DNA from 2 places in the Janthinobacterium sp. SUN128 genome. Region 2 is predicted to be linked to the other one. Evidence: predicted binding sites of a transcription regulator. Region 2 holds the regulator's gene; the other holds the start of a gene.

Region 1 (6,688 bases), on a different contig from region 2:
AAAGCCGGGCAGCGCGCTCGATATCGCCAAACCGGCGCCGGCACGGCCCGCCGCGCCGGGACAAGCGGCAGCATCGAAGGAACCGGCGCTGCGGATATTGTCGGACTCGACTGTACTGCTGACCTTGCCCAGCTTTCACGGCAGCTACCGCGCCGCCGTGGCCGCCCTGCTCGATACGCATCGCGCGGCACTGGCGACGCGCCCCAACTGGATCCTCGACGTGCGCCGCAACGGCGGCGGCAGCGACAGCACGTATGCGCCGCTGCTGTCCTGGATCAGTTCGGGAGAGATCGTCCGCATGGGCGCCGAATGGCTGTCCACGCCGGCCAATATCGAAGGCCAGGAAAACGTCTGCGCGCTGCTGGCACCCGGCGACCAGGCCTGCGCAGCCTTTGCGGCCCAGGCCGTGACGCAGATGCGCAGCGTCAAGCCGGGCCAATACGCGCCGCAGCAAAGCAGCGGCACCATCAGCTATATGCGCGCGGACACGCCGGAACCGCGCCGGCCGGCGCGCGTGGCCGTGCTGGTCGACCGCGACTGCGCCAGCTCCTGCGAAGAATTCCTGCTGGCGGCGCGGCAAAGTTTTCATGTGAAATTGATCGGCCGCAACAGTTACGGCGCACTCGACTATTCCAACCTGCGCCTGCACGCCCTGCCATCAGGACAGCGCCACTTGCAATACGCCACCTCGCGCTCGGCCCGCTTGCCGCAGCTGCAGGTGGATCTCGGTGGCATCATGCCCGATATCTACCTGCCGCCACCGAAGGACGAGGCGGAGCGCGCTCAGGAAGTGCTGCGCGTGCAGCGCTGGCTTGAAGGGGGCACGCTACGCCCGGACAACATCTGACATCGCTGGCGCCATAAAAAAAGCCCGCTATACCTGGCGGGCTTTCTAATGAATAAGGCAAGACTTAAGCTGCCAACCGGACGCTCCCCCGGCACCCGTCCATCAGGAACGACAGGCCGACAACCAGCACCAGCTCGCCCTCGGCCGAGCGGGCCGTACCCGTGATGCCTTCCACGGTGATGGCCGTCATCGGCTTGATCACCAGGTCGGCCGTGCCATCGACGGCTTCCACGGCCAGGATGTACGGCTGTGGCGCGGCGACCACGATGCCGACACGCTCGCTGCACGATTCGTAGCCCAGGGAGCCGGCCAGCGACCGCACGGGCAATGGACGGCCCTGGTCTTTCAGCACGGGCGCGCCGCCCACTTCCATGAAGGTTTCCGGCAATTCGACGACGCGTTGCACCACCGCCATCGGCAGCGCCAGCGCGGCACCCGACGTCGACACCAGCATGGTCGGCACGATCGACAGTTCGATCGGCAGGCGGATGGCAAATTTCGTGCCCTTGCCCAGCGCCGACTCGATATGGATGGCGCCGCGGTTTTTCTCCACGGCCGTTTTCACCACGTCCATGCCCACGCCACGGCCGGAGACGCTGGACGCGACTTCCTTGGTCGAGAAGCCCGGCAGGAACACCAGCTGGAAGCATTCGTCGTTGCTCAATTGCGCGTTTTCGCTGATCAAGCCCTTTTGCTGGGCCTTGCTGCGCAGGAAGGCCGGATCCATGCCCTTGCCGTCATCCTGCAGCACGATCATGACACTGTTGGCTTCCTGCCACGCTTTCAGTGAAATATACGACTTGGCGGGCTTGCCGGCAGCCAGGCGCGCTTCCGGCGATTCGACGCCATGGTCGAGCGAGTTGCGCAGCATGTGCACGAGCGGATCGTACAAGCTGTCGACCACCACGCGGTCGACTTCCGTCTCCGCGCCCTCGATGGTCAGCTCGACATCCTTGCCCAGGTCTTTCGCCAGCTCGCGCACCAGGCGCGGGAATTTCTGGAACAGACGGCCCACGGGCTGCATGCGCGTGGCCAGGGTGGCCCGCTGCAGTTCCGTCGAGTAGCGCGAAGCGCGTTCCAGGGTTTCCGCCAGAGTCGCCATCAGGGTGGCGGCCTGGCCTTCGAATTTGAATTGCAGCAAGCGCTCGAGCAGCACGGCAGCCTGGTTGGCGGCCTGCACGGATTCACCGGCCACTTCCAGCAGGGCGTCGAGCTTGACGGCATCGACGCGGATGCTGTCTTCCTTGACGGGCGCGGCATGGCGCACTTCCGGACGCTCTTCGCGTCGTTCGGCGCCATCCCAATTCTTGGCGGCCGGCTTGGCAGCAGCGGCAGCGGCCGGCGCGGCGGCCACGACGGCAGGGGCAGCGGCGACGGCGGACACCGGCGCGGCAGCGACCCGGCTTCCCTCGGGCACGACGGCGTTATACATGCTTTCCCAGTCCAGGCCATCGGCGCCGGCGGTGGAAACGGCGGCGGCGGCGGGCGCGGCCACGGCAACTTCTGCGACCTCGGCAACGACCACGGCCGCTTCCGCCACCACGGCGGCGGCCGGCGCAGGCGCGTCCATGCCCTTGCCTTCGATGGCGTTCGTCAGGATATGTTCCAGCTCTTCCGGCATGGCCGGCAAGCTTTCCGGCGCGGCGCCATTCGCCAATTCCGTCAGCTGGTCGGCAACGAAACCGGACGCTTGCAGCGCCGCCTCGATGGCGATGGGGGTTACCGGCGCGGCACCCGTGCGCAAGGCGTCAAACAGGTTTTCCGTCAGATGGCAGGCCGCCACCAGCGCGGGCAAGCCCATGAAGCCGGCACCGCCCTTGATGGTGTGGAAAGAACGAAACACGGCATTCAGCGTTTCCTTGTTGTCAGGATCACGCTCGAGGCGCAATAAGTGCTCTTCAACATTAACCGCAAGATCCATCGCCTCAACGACGAAATCCTTGAGCATATCGTCCATTAGAATCCCAAATCCGCAAGAAGGTCGTCTACATTATCCTGGTCCAGCGCCACCGACGGCACGGACGGGCCCTGCATCAGCGGCACCGGCTTTTGCGCCAGCTTTTCGCGCACCTCGGCCGGCGCGTTGTCGCGCAGCAGCTGAGCCAGCTCGTGCTCCACCGTCTTGGTGATGTTGACCACTTTTTTGATCAGCTGGCCCGTGATGTCCTGGAAGTCCTGGGCCATCATGATTTCCAGCAAGCGGGCTTTTTCCGCTTCCGTTGCTTCGGCAACGGCTTGCGCGAACTGGCGTGAATCGCCGGCCAGGGCCTTGAATTCTTCCAGGCTCAGCTTGCCATCGAACAAGGCTGTCCAGCGGCTGTCCATGTCCTTGGCTTTCTTCGACAGCACGTCTTGCGCCGGCATGCCTTCGTCGAGCGTATTCAGGACCTTGTTGGCGGCCTGCTCCGTCAGGGTGGCGACATATTCCAGGCGGTCCTGGGCGTCGACGATCTGCGACGACGCTTCCGTCAATGCCTTGTCGTAGCCCAGTTCGCGCAGCGAGTCGTGCAGCAGGCGCACGATGCCGCCCAGGCGCTCGAACATCGGCTTGTCGGACTGGTCGACCGGATCGGCCGCTTCGCCAGGCGCGCCGGCGCTGGCCACGGGGGCCGCTTCCGCTGCGGCTGGCGCGACAGCCACCGGCGCCGCTGCGGCTGCAGCTGCCGGTGCGGCGGCGCTGGCCGACACGGAGTCGAACAGCGCGTCAAAATCGTCATCCGCGATCACGGCGGGAGCGGGCGCGGCGGCAGGCGCCGGCGTGGCTGCGGCCGCGCTTTGCGCGGATACTTCATCGAATAATGCATCGAAATCATCAGCGGCGTTGGTCATATCCCTGCTTCTCCATAATTTGTCAAAATTCCGCCTGAACTGTGCGTTTTACAGACTGATACCCACAATTTCTCGATTAAGATGATTTGAGGCAATACCGCTGCGATGGTGCGAGTGTAGCAGGGCGCCGCCCTGTTGGTAAATCTCAAAACGCGCTTCCTGGTGCAAAGCTGGCCCACAAGAGCTTTTCCGCCAGGAAATAAGTGTTCCTGCTGTTGTATTTTGAAATACTACCATTGGCGTGCGTGCAAGACCACGCGCCGCACAAGAAATCCTGCCCGCGGGCGCCTGCGCAACAGCGCCATATGGATATCGCTGGGACATCGTTGCACCTTAAACACGATCTTTCTGCCAATGTTGTCTATACTGAAGGTGCAGTAGTATTGACAATTATCAAGTCTTTACATGAATACAATGCTGCCGCCACGTCTACAATAAGAGGCGTTGCGCGCGCTGAGTCATCGCCAAAGGACCTGCCATGTATAAGAAAATTCTGATCGCCACGGACGGCTCCACCGTCTCCAACTTGACGGCCTGCGCCGGCGTTGCCTTTGCCGAACAGATGCACGCCGACATCCTTGCCGTGTACGTGGCACCCGAGTACCAGTACCCGGTGTATATCGAAATCATTCCGCCAAGCTATCCCAGCGAAGAGGAATACCGCATCGCCATGCGCAAGGCGGGTGCCGACCACTGGCAGCCCATCCTCGACGCGGCTGCCAAGCGGGGCCTGCAGGCGACGGGCTTGACGGCCTTTTCCGACAGCCCGGCCCTGAAAATCGTGGAAGTGGCGCAATTGCAGCAATGCGACCTGATCTTCATGGGCTCGCATGGCCGCAGCGGCTGGGGCCAGTTGCTGCTGGGCAGCGTCACCAACAAGGTGCTGTCGCACTCGAAATTGCCCGTGCTCGTGCATAGGCTGATCAAGGAACCCCCGGCAAAATAAGGGGTCACATGGCCACGGAGGCCGCCGTTGCCGGCACAGCAAGAAAAAGGCAAACGTGCGGCCACTTCAGTTAAAATGACAACATTTCTCGTTTCTTAACATTTGATTGTCCGGTAACGGACACAGCAGATTACACGCCACCAGATTGCCCGCCTATGATACGTATTGTGATTGCCGACGACCACACCATCATGCGTGAAGGATTAAAGCGCATCCTTGACGGCGCGCCGGATATCGACATCGTGGGTGAGGCCATCGACGGGTTTGAAGTCCTCAACCACGTGCGCCAGGGCGGCTTCGACCTGCTGCTGCTCGACCTGTCGATGCCGGGCCGCAGCGGCGTCGACCTGATCCGGCAAATCCGCAGCGAGGCGCCCAAGCTGTCCATCCTGATCCTCACCATGCACGAGGAAGAGCAATATGCGGTGCGCGCCATCCGCGCCGGCGCGCAAGGCTATCTGACCAAGGAAAGCGCGGGCACCCAGCTCGTGGGCGCCATCCACAAGGTGGCGTCGGGACGCCCCTATATCAGCGCCGAGGTGGCGGAGCAGCTCGTGCTCAACATCATGATGCCGAATGAAAGCTTGCTGCATAAACAGTTGTCGGACCGCGAATTCGAGGTCTTTTCCCTGCTGGTGGCCGGCAAGTCGATCACGGAAATTGCCAACAACCTGCATCTGAGCGTGAAGACGGTGAGTACGCACAAGACGCGCATCATGCAAAAGATGGGCATGAGTTCCCTATCGGAAATGGTCCAGTATGCCGTCGCGCACCGCCTGCTATCGCCCTTCAAGACGTGATTCTCCTGGCGCGCGCCCGCGCGCCAACTGTAGGAACAATCCTACCTCACCTACCGCAGCTCCTACTGCCATATTCAGCCACTGCTGATATTAATTGCATACGGTTGTTGGCATACTGAAACCAGTCATCAAGTTGCTGGAAAGTTATTTCATCACACAGCAAGTCTTCAGCGAATTGAGCATTACCTGCCTGGACGCGCGCCGCCGACCCTTGCCCGCCCGCCGCCCCGAGCACCCCGTCATTCAACTCTGAACTACCTGTCACCAGGAGATGAACATGCTGTCCACGCAAACGCCCGACACCCGCGCTGCCTCACCGTCGCTGGCCCCCTCCTCCCCGATGGAAGCGGGACGCCAGCGCCAGGGCCGGCTCTGGTCGAACCTGAAGGAGGTGTGCGACCTGCTGCATATCTCCAGCGCCTGCACCATCGCCGCTGACGAACTGCTGTTCCAGCACGTGCAATTCAAGACGGGCCAGCGCGTGCATACCATCGGCCAACCGTTCGACACCCTGTACATCGTCAATTCGGGCTTCCTGAAAACCGTGCTCATCGATGAATTCGGCAATGAGCAGGTACTCAGCTTCCCCATGAAGGGCGACATGCTGGGCGTCGACGGCATCCACTCGCGCCATTACTCCTCGGAAGCGGTGGCCCTGTCCGACTGCGACCTGATCCTGCTGCCGTTCAAGAAGCTGACGGCGCTGGGCAGGGTGCACCTGGAACTGGAAAACGTCATGTATGGCGTGATGAGCCGCGAATTGGTGCGCGAGCAAGCCATGATCGGCATGCTGGGCGCCCTCAGCGCCGAAGCCCGCGTGGCGCGCTTCCTCGTCTCGCTGGCCGACCGCTTCGCGCAGATGGGCTATTCGAGCAAGCTGTTCAACCTGCGCATGACGCGCCATGAAATCGGCAGCTACCTGGGCCTGACCCTGGAAACGGTCAGCCGCACCTTGTCCGCATTCAATGAAATTGGCCTCATCACGGTTGACCAGCGCACCATCGGCATCAAGGATCCGGACGCCCTGAAAACCCTGCGCCGCCTGCCGCCGTCGCGCTCGCGCGCCAAGCAGCTGGCCGCCGCCAAACTCAAGGCCGATACCACCGCAGCCGCCACCGCCTCGGCGCAATTGCTGGCCACCATTTAGCGCCATCCCGATTTCTTCAAGCTTGGCACAGGCTTGGCCCGGCCAAGGCGCACAACGCCTTGCCGGGTCTTTTTTGCGGCCACTCCTCTTCCGCGCCGCGCCAGCGGCCACCTTTGCGC
Region 2 (6,688 bases):
TTTTCCGCGCGCAACCAGCTGGCCGGCACCGTCACGCGGGTGCAGACGGGCGCCGTCAACACGGAAGTGGTGGTTGACTTGCCGCGCGGCGGCACGATCGCGGCCATCATCACCAACCAGAGCAGCACCGACCTGGGCATCGCCATCGGCAGCAGCGTGACGGCGATTTTCAAGGCATCCAGCGTGATCCTGGGTGTGCCCGCCTAAACCCAAAGCAAGGACTGGGGTCGTACCCTGAGGGTACGACCCCGGCCTTTATCTCTTGGGTTCAAACGAGCTTAATCCTTCAGCCTGGACAACCAATCCGTCGCCGCCGCCAGCGCCTGCTCCAGTTCCTGCGCCGTGTGCGCCAGCAGCGCCGGCACCTCGTCCAGGCGGCCCGCGTCGATGGCTTCCTCGGTGGCGAACGCGGCGCGGATCAGGCGTTTCGTGCCCAGGGTGCCCACGGAGCCGCGCACGCCGTGCAGGATGCGCGCCACGTCGCTGTGGCGGCCCGATTGCAACGCTGTTTCGGCGTCGCGCACGGGCGTCATGCCCTTGTTCAGCGCGTCTTCCACCATGCGCCGCAGCACGCCGCGCCCCTTCGCATCGCGTCCCATCACGCGCATCAGCGGCGCCATGGAAAACACTTCTTCATCGGCGACGCGTACCGGCTCGGCCGCCTGTACTTGCGGACGCTTGGGCAGGTGGCGCAGGATGACTTCCATCATCTCTTCCACCACCACGGGCTTGGCGATGAAGTCGCTGATGCCGGCCGTCATGCAGCGCTCGCGCTCGGACGCCAGCACGCCGGCCGTCATGGCGATCACGGGCAGGTTCAGGCGCAGTTCCGTGCGGATGATGTGGGTGGCGCTGAAACCGTCCATGACGGGCATCTGCATGTCCATCAGCACGATGTCGTAGCGCAGCGCTTCCGTGCGCAGCCGTTCCACGGCTTGCAAGCCATCGCCCACCACGTCCAGGGTGGCGCCCATGTGTTCGAGGATGCCGCGCGCCACGGCCTGGTTCAAATGATTGTCTTCCACCAGCAGGAAATGCACGCCGGCCAGTTCCGTGCCCAGCGGCTGGTGCAGGATGCGCTGCTCGCCGTCGTCATTCTTGGCGATCAGCGCCTGGTGCAGGGCATCGAACAGGCTGGAGCCCGTGATCGGCTTCATCAGCACGACATCGGCCTCGGCCGCGCTGGAGATTTCCTCCAGGTGGTTGCGGGCGAAGGCGTTGACCATCACCACGATGGGCTGGCGCTGGCCGCTGGCCGCCTGGCGGATGGCCTTGGCCGTGGCCAGTCCGTCCATCACGGGCATGTGCCAGTCGGCCAGCACCACGTCGTACGGCTGCTGCTGCGCCAGGCGTTCGCGGTACAGTTCGATGGCGGCAAAGCCGGAGTCCACTTCGTCGGCCAGCCAGCCCCACGCCTCGATCAGCTTGACGATCAGTTCGCGCGTGGTGCGGTTGTCGTCGGCCACCAGCAGGCGCAGCTGGCCCAGGGCCGGCGTGCGCCGCGTTTCGGCCGGCTGCGCCAGCATCTCGAAGGGCACGCTGAACCAGAAGCGGCTGCCCTTGCCTTCGCTGCTGGCGACGGCGATGTCGCCGCCCATCATGTGGATCAGCTGCTTGCTGATGGCCAGGCCCAGGCCCGTGCCGCCGAAGCGCCGCGTGATGCTCTGGTCGCCCTGCGAAAACGCGGCAAACAGCTGCTGTTGCTGCAGTTCCGTCATGCCGATGCCCGTGTCGCGCACCTCGAAGCGCAGCCAGGCGCGCCCGTTTTCGCTCTCGGCCAGGCTGACGGCCACCACCACTTCGCCGCTCTCGGTAAACTTGATGGCGTTGCCGGCCAGGTTGACGAGAATTTGCTGCAGGCGCTGGGCGTCGCCCACGAGGCGCCGCGGTACGTCGGGCTCGACGGCGATGGCCAGTTCCAGCTCCTTTTCGCCCGCATTCATCGTCATCGTCGTGGCCAGGGTATTCATGACTTCATCGAGGTCGAATTCGACGGGTGACAATTCCATGCGGCGCGCCTCGATCTTCGAATAGTCGAGCACATCGTTGAGGATGCCCAGCAGCGACTGGCCCGCCACTCTGACCATGGTCAGGTACTTGCGCTGTTCCGTGTCGAGCCTGGTATTGCCCAGCAAATACACCATGCCCAGCACGGCATTGAGGGGCGTGCGGATTTCATGGCTCATGTTGGCCACGAAATCGCTCTTTGCGCGGTTGGCCGCCTCGGCCCGGTCGCGTTCCTGCTCCAGCTCCGCCGCGCGCGCTTCGAGTTCCTGCTGCAGGCGGTCGCGTTCGCTCATCAGGCCATTGAACGCTTCCGTCAGTTCGCCGATCTCGTCGCGCTGCTGTACCGGCACGGGGGTGAAACGGCTGCCGCTGGTGCGCAGGGCCAGCAGGGTGTCGCGCAGGCGCACCAGCGGCGACAGCAGGCGTACGGTGACCAAGCCCAGAACAAAGGCGGCCAGCAGCGAAGCGAGGATGCTCCACAGCACCAGCCGGTACAGTACGCCATCGAACGGTTCGAAGGCATCCTCGACGGGCAGCGAGGCGGCCAGCAGCCAGTTCACGGATTTCAGGCGCTTGAAGCTGTTGACGGCCGTGATGCCGCGGCTGTTGGTGCTGACCATGCTGCCTTCGCCATCCTCCTTCAGCAGCTGGGTGGTCGTCAGGTTGGCGTTCGGCTTGCGCGGCTGCAGCAAACGGCTGGTATCGGGGTGCAGCACATAGCGCGGCACGGCGCCGCGCGTGAGGATGAAGTAATAGCCGCTCTTGCCGATCTTTTCCGAGCGCAGGCGGCCCAGCAGATTGTCCTTGTACAGGCGCAGCACGCCGATCACCACGCCGGCCACCTGGCCATCGGCGGCCAGCACGGGCGCCACCATCTGCACGATGGGCATGCCGCTCGACTTGCCCAGCATCGGCTCGGTAATCATGGGCTGGCGCGTGCGCAGGACGGTCTGGAAATACTCGCGCTCGGCGACGTTGATGCCGGCGCGCCCCGTCACTTCCGGCATGTCGGCCACGATGGCGCCATGCGCGTCGAGCACCAGCACGTCGTCGAACAGCACCAGCATCGAGCGGCGCGCATAGTATTCGCGCAGTTTGGCGGGCTGGGCGATCAATTCCGGCGGCTGCTGCCTGGCCGTCAGGGTGACAATCTGCAGCAGCATGCCCAGCTTGTCGTCGAGCTCGGCAGCGGTGCGGCTGATCAGGGATGACTGCTGGCTCAGCAGTACTCGGGTGAAGTCGTCGCGCATGTGCTGCACCTGGATCATGGTGACCAGCGCGATCATGGCGATCGAGGTCAGGCTGGTGGCCAGCGCGACTTTTGCTTTAATGCCGAGAGGCTTCATGATTTCCTTTTCAGTGCCGGGCGGCACAGGCGGCAGATAATGCTGTCAGGAATTTTCCTATCAATACCCCAGCTTGGCAAGCGCCGCCGCGCAAATTGCCCGCCCCGTATGGGCTTTTGACGATGTTGCCATATAATTAAAGGCTGGACGTCGTTTATTCGCCGAATTTACGGTGAAATTGGCATACGGCAACCCTGTATGCAGCTGTATGCAGTAAACTTGTTGTTGCATTTTCTAAAAGGTACCGACATGACTGAAGCGCTACTCACTCCCACCTTGCCCACCGTGAACGTGGAGGCGTTGCGTGCACGATGCTCGACCTGCAGCATGCATCAATTGTGCCTGCCGATGGGCCTTGATGTGGGCGACATGGATAGGCTGGACCAGATCATCGGCCGCCGCCGCAAGATCGTGCGCGGGGCCTCGCTGTTCCGCATCGGCGACTCGTTCCAGAACCTGTACGCGATCCGCCTCGGGCACTTCAAGACCTACCAGATCAATCCGGGTGGCGAAGAGCAGGTGACGGGTTTCCAGATGGCCGGTGAACTGCTGGGCATGGATGCCATCAGCGCCGACCGCCACCACTGTAATGCGGTGGCGCTGGAAGACAGTGAAGTGTGTGAAATTCCGTTTTCCAGCCTGGAACAATTGCTGGGCAATATGCCGACCCTGCTGCGTCATTTCCACCGCATGATGAGCCAGGAAATCACGCGCGAGCAAAGCGTCATGCTATTGCTGGGCAATATGCAGGCGACCCAGCGTTTTGCCGCCTTCATCGTCAACCTGGCGTCGCGCTATGAAGCACGCGGCTATTCGGGCAGCAATTTCCAGCTGCGCATGTCGCGCGAGGAAATCGGCAACTATCTGGGCCTGACCATCGAAAGCGTCAGCCGTTTATTGTCGAAATTCAAGAAGGAAGGCTGGCTGCGCGTCTCGAACCGCGAGATCGAAATCCTGCAGCCGGCCAAGTTGAAAGCCATTACGGCCGGCACGGACGTCTGCAAATAAGACTTACAGTTCTTCATCCGCGTGCAGCGCGATGCTGCGTTGCAGGGGCCAGGTCCAGATGCCGGACAGGCGCCACTCGCGTTTGTCGTTTTCCACCAGCACTTGCCAGCGGCTGCGCTCGAGCATCGGCAGTGCTACGGAAAAATTGCCGGCCGCATCGGGCTGCACCAGCAGCTTGATATCCTTTTCCGGCAGGGTCGCATGCGCCAGGTGCAGCTGCAGCGGCGCCTGATAAGCCTTGCCGAAGCTGTGCACGGAACCACTGAGGCGCGCTGCAGCCACGTCATATGACAGGCGCGTATCCATGGCCAGGTCGCTGGCGATCGTGTCGCGCTTCAAATCCTGGTTGATCGCCTTGCCCTGCTTGTAATAATCGCCCACCACCAGCGCATCGGGCTGCGTAAACGCGATATAGCCCATGAAGCTGCCGACGACCACGGACAGGCCGGGACCGATCATCAGCAGCCATGGCCAGCGATGCTTGTACCACGGTGCAACGGGGGGTTGCAGTTTCAGACTGTCGGACATGGTGTTTCTCCTGTTTGATCAGCCAGTCCCCGCATGGGGACCGGCCTTCCTGCAACTTCGTGGCGGCGGCGAGGGCACCCGGTCCCCGTCCGCCTTTCCTTGTTAACGCGGCACGATGAATACCGCGCTTTCACGCACATGCAGCGATGGATCGTCCAGCGATTGCAATTCGATCGCAATCTTGTTCGAGCCCTTCTCGCCGACGCCGTGCGGCACGCGCAGGCGGATCGGCCAGCCCAGCGTTTCCGTCGGCTGCAAGGTCACTTCTTCGCGCGTCAGCAAGGTCAGGCCCGGCAAGCCGGAAGCGCTGATTTTAAAATGCTGGCTTTGCTCGGACGTATTCATGATCTGCAGGCGGTAGACGTTTTCGATCATGCCGTCCTCCACTTCGCGTCCCATCGAACCGCGGTCGCGGATCACGTCCATTTTCAGGGGCGTGCGCAGGGCCAGCGACGTACACACGGCGATGATGATCAGGGCCAGGATGGAAGTGTAGATCAGGACGCGCGGGCGCATGGCGCGTTGGCGTATCTGCTTCGAATTGAAGTTGTTTTCCATCGCATGGTCGGTGCTGTAGCGTATCAGGCCACGCGGCCGCTCGACCTTGTCCATCACGCTGTTGCAGGCATCGACGCAGGCGGCGCAGCCGATGCATTCATACTGCAGGCCGTTGCGGATATCGATGCCGGTCGGACACACCTGCACGCACAGGGTACAGTCGATGCAATCGCCCAGCTTGTCGTTGTTGCCGGCCTTCTTGCTCATGGCGCCACGCGGTTCGCCGCGCTTGGCATCGTAGGTGATGATCAGCGTGTCCTGGTCGAACATGGCGCTCTGGAAGCGCGCGTAGGGGCACATGTATTTGCACACCTGCTCGCGCAGCCAGCCCGCGTTGCCGTAGGTTGCCAGGCTGTAGAACAAGACCCAGAACCATTCCCAGGGACCGAAATTGAGGGTGGTCACCGACTGCGCCAGTTCCTTGATCGGCGTGAAGTAGCCGACAAAGGTAAAGCCCGTCCACAGGGCGATGGCGCCCCATACCAGGTGCTTGGCCGTCTTCTTGAATGCCTTGCGCACGGAGGGGCCCTGCTTGTCGAGGGCCATGCGCGCGCTGCGCGTGCCCTCGATGCGGCGTTCGACCCACAGGAAAATTTCCGTGTATACCGTTTGCGGGCAGGAGAACCCGCACCACACCCGCCCGGCAATGGCCGTGACGAGGAACAACAAATACGCACAGATGATCAGCAGGGCCGCCAGATAGATGAAATCCTGGGGCCACAGCACGACGCCGAAAATGTAGAACTTGCGCGTGGTCAAATCGAACAGCAGGGCTTGCCTGCCATTCCAGGTCAACCACGGCAAGCCGTAGAACGCCAGCTGGGTAAGCCATACGCATACCCATCGCCAGGTAGCGTAGCGTCCTTTGGCCTCGCGAGGGTAGATTTGCTCGCGGGCCGCATACATCTTGATGACTTGAGGTTCCATTTTTACTTCGCGGGTGCCTGCGGATTCGACAGGCTCCAGACATACGCCGACAGCACGTGTACCTTGGATTCGCCGAGGAAATCGCTGAAGGCCGGCATGGTGTTGCTGCGTCCCTTGCGTACGGTTTCCATGATGGTATCGGCGCTGCCGCCGTACAGCCAGGTCTTGTCCGTCAGGTTCGGCGCGCCGAGCATCTGGTTACCCTTGGCATCGGCGCCATGACAGGCCATGCAGGCGCCGAACTTGGCCTTGCCCAGCACGGACTTGACGGGATCCGAGGTCGAGCCGGACAGGCTCAGCACATAATGGGCCAC

What was found. Region 2 encodes FNR, which switches genes on or off when oxygen is low (the NO sensors DNR and NnrR bind a similar motif). Its sites were predicted from a motif close to TTGATNNNNATCAA; they were not measured.
Region 1: the regulator FNR is predicted to act here: its motif matches at 4,060-4,073, upstream of O3297_RS14335 (universal stress protein).

The regions. Positions count from the first base shown of each region.
Region 1 covers NZ_JAPWHY010000001.1:3,163,988-3,170,675, forward strand. The annotation lists gene O3297_RS14320 (S41 family peptidase) at 1-847, shown strand, start outside; gene O3297_RS14325 (chemotaxis protein CheA) at 912-2,804, opposite strand; gene O3297_RS14330 (protein phosphatase CheZ) at 2,804-3,676, opposite strand; gene O3297_RS14335 (universal stress protein) at 4,155-4,622, shown strand; gene O3297_RS14340 (response regulator transcription factor) at 4,778-5,422, shown strand; gene O3297_RS14345 (Crp/Fnr family transcriptional regulator) at 5,763-6,569, shown strand.
Region 2 covers NZ_JAPWHY010000006.1:150,853-157,540, forward strand. The annotation lists gene O3297_RS26755 (TOBE domain-containing protein) at 1-207, shown strand, start outside; gene O3297_RS26760 (response regulator) at 279-3,353, opposite strand; gene fnr (fumarate/nitrate reduction transcriptional regulator Fnr) at 3,603-4,361, shown strand; gene O3297_RS26770 (FixH family protein) at 4,365-4,889, opposite strand; gene ccoG (cytochrome c oxidase accessory protein CcoG) at 4,992-6,374, opposite strand; gene ccoP (cytochrome-c oxidase, cbb3-type subunit III) at 6,377-6,688, opposite strand, start outside.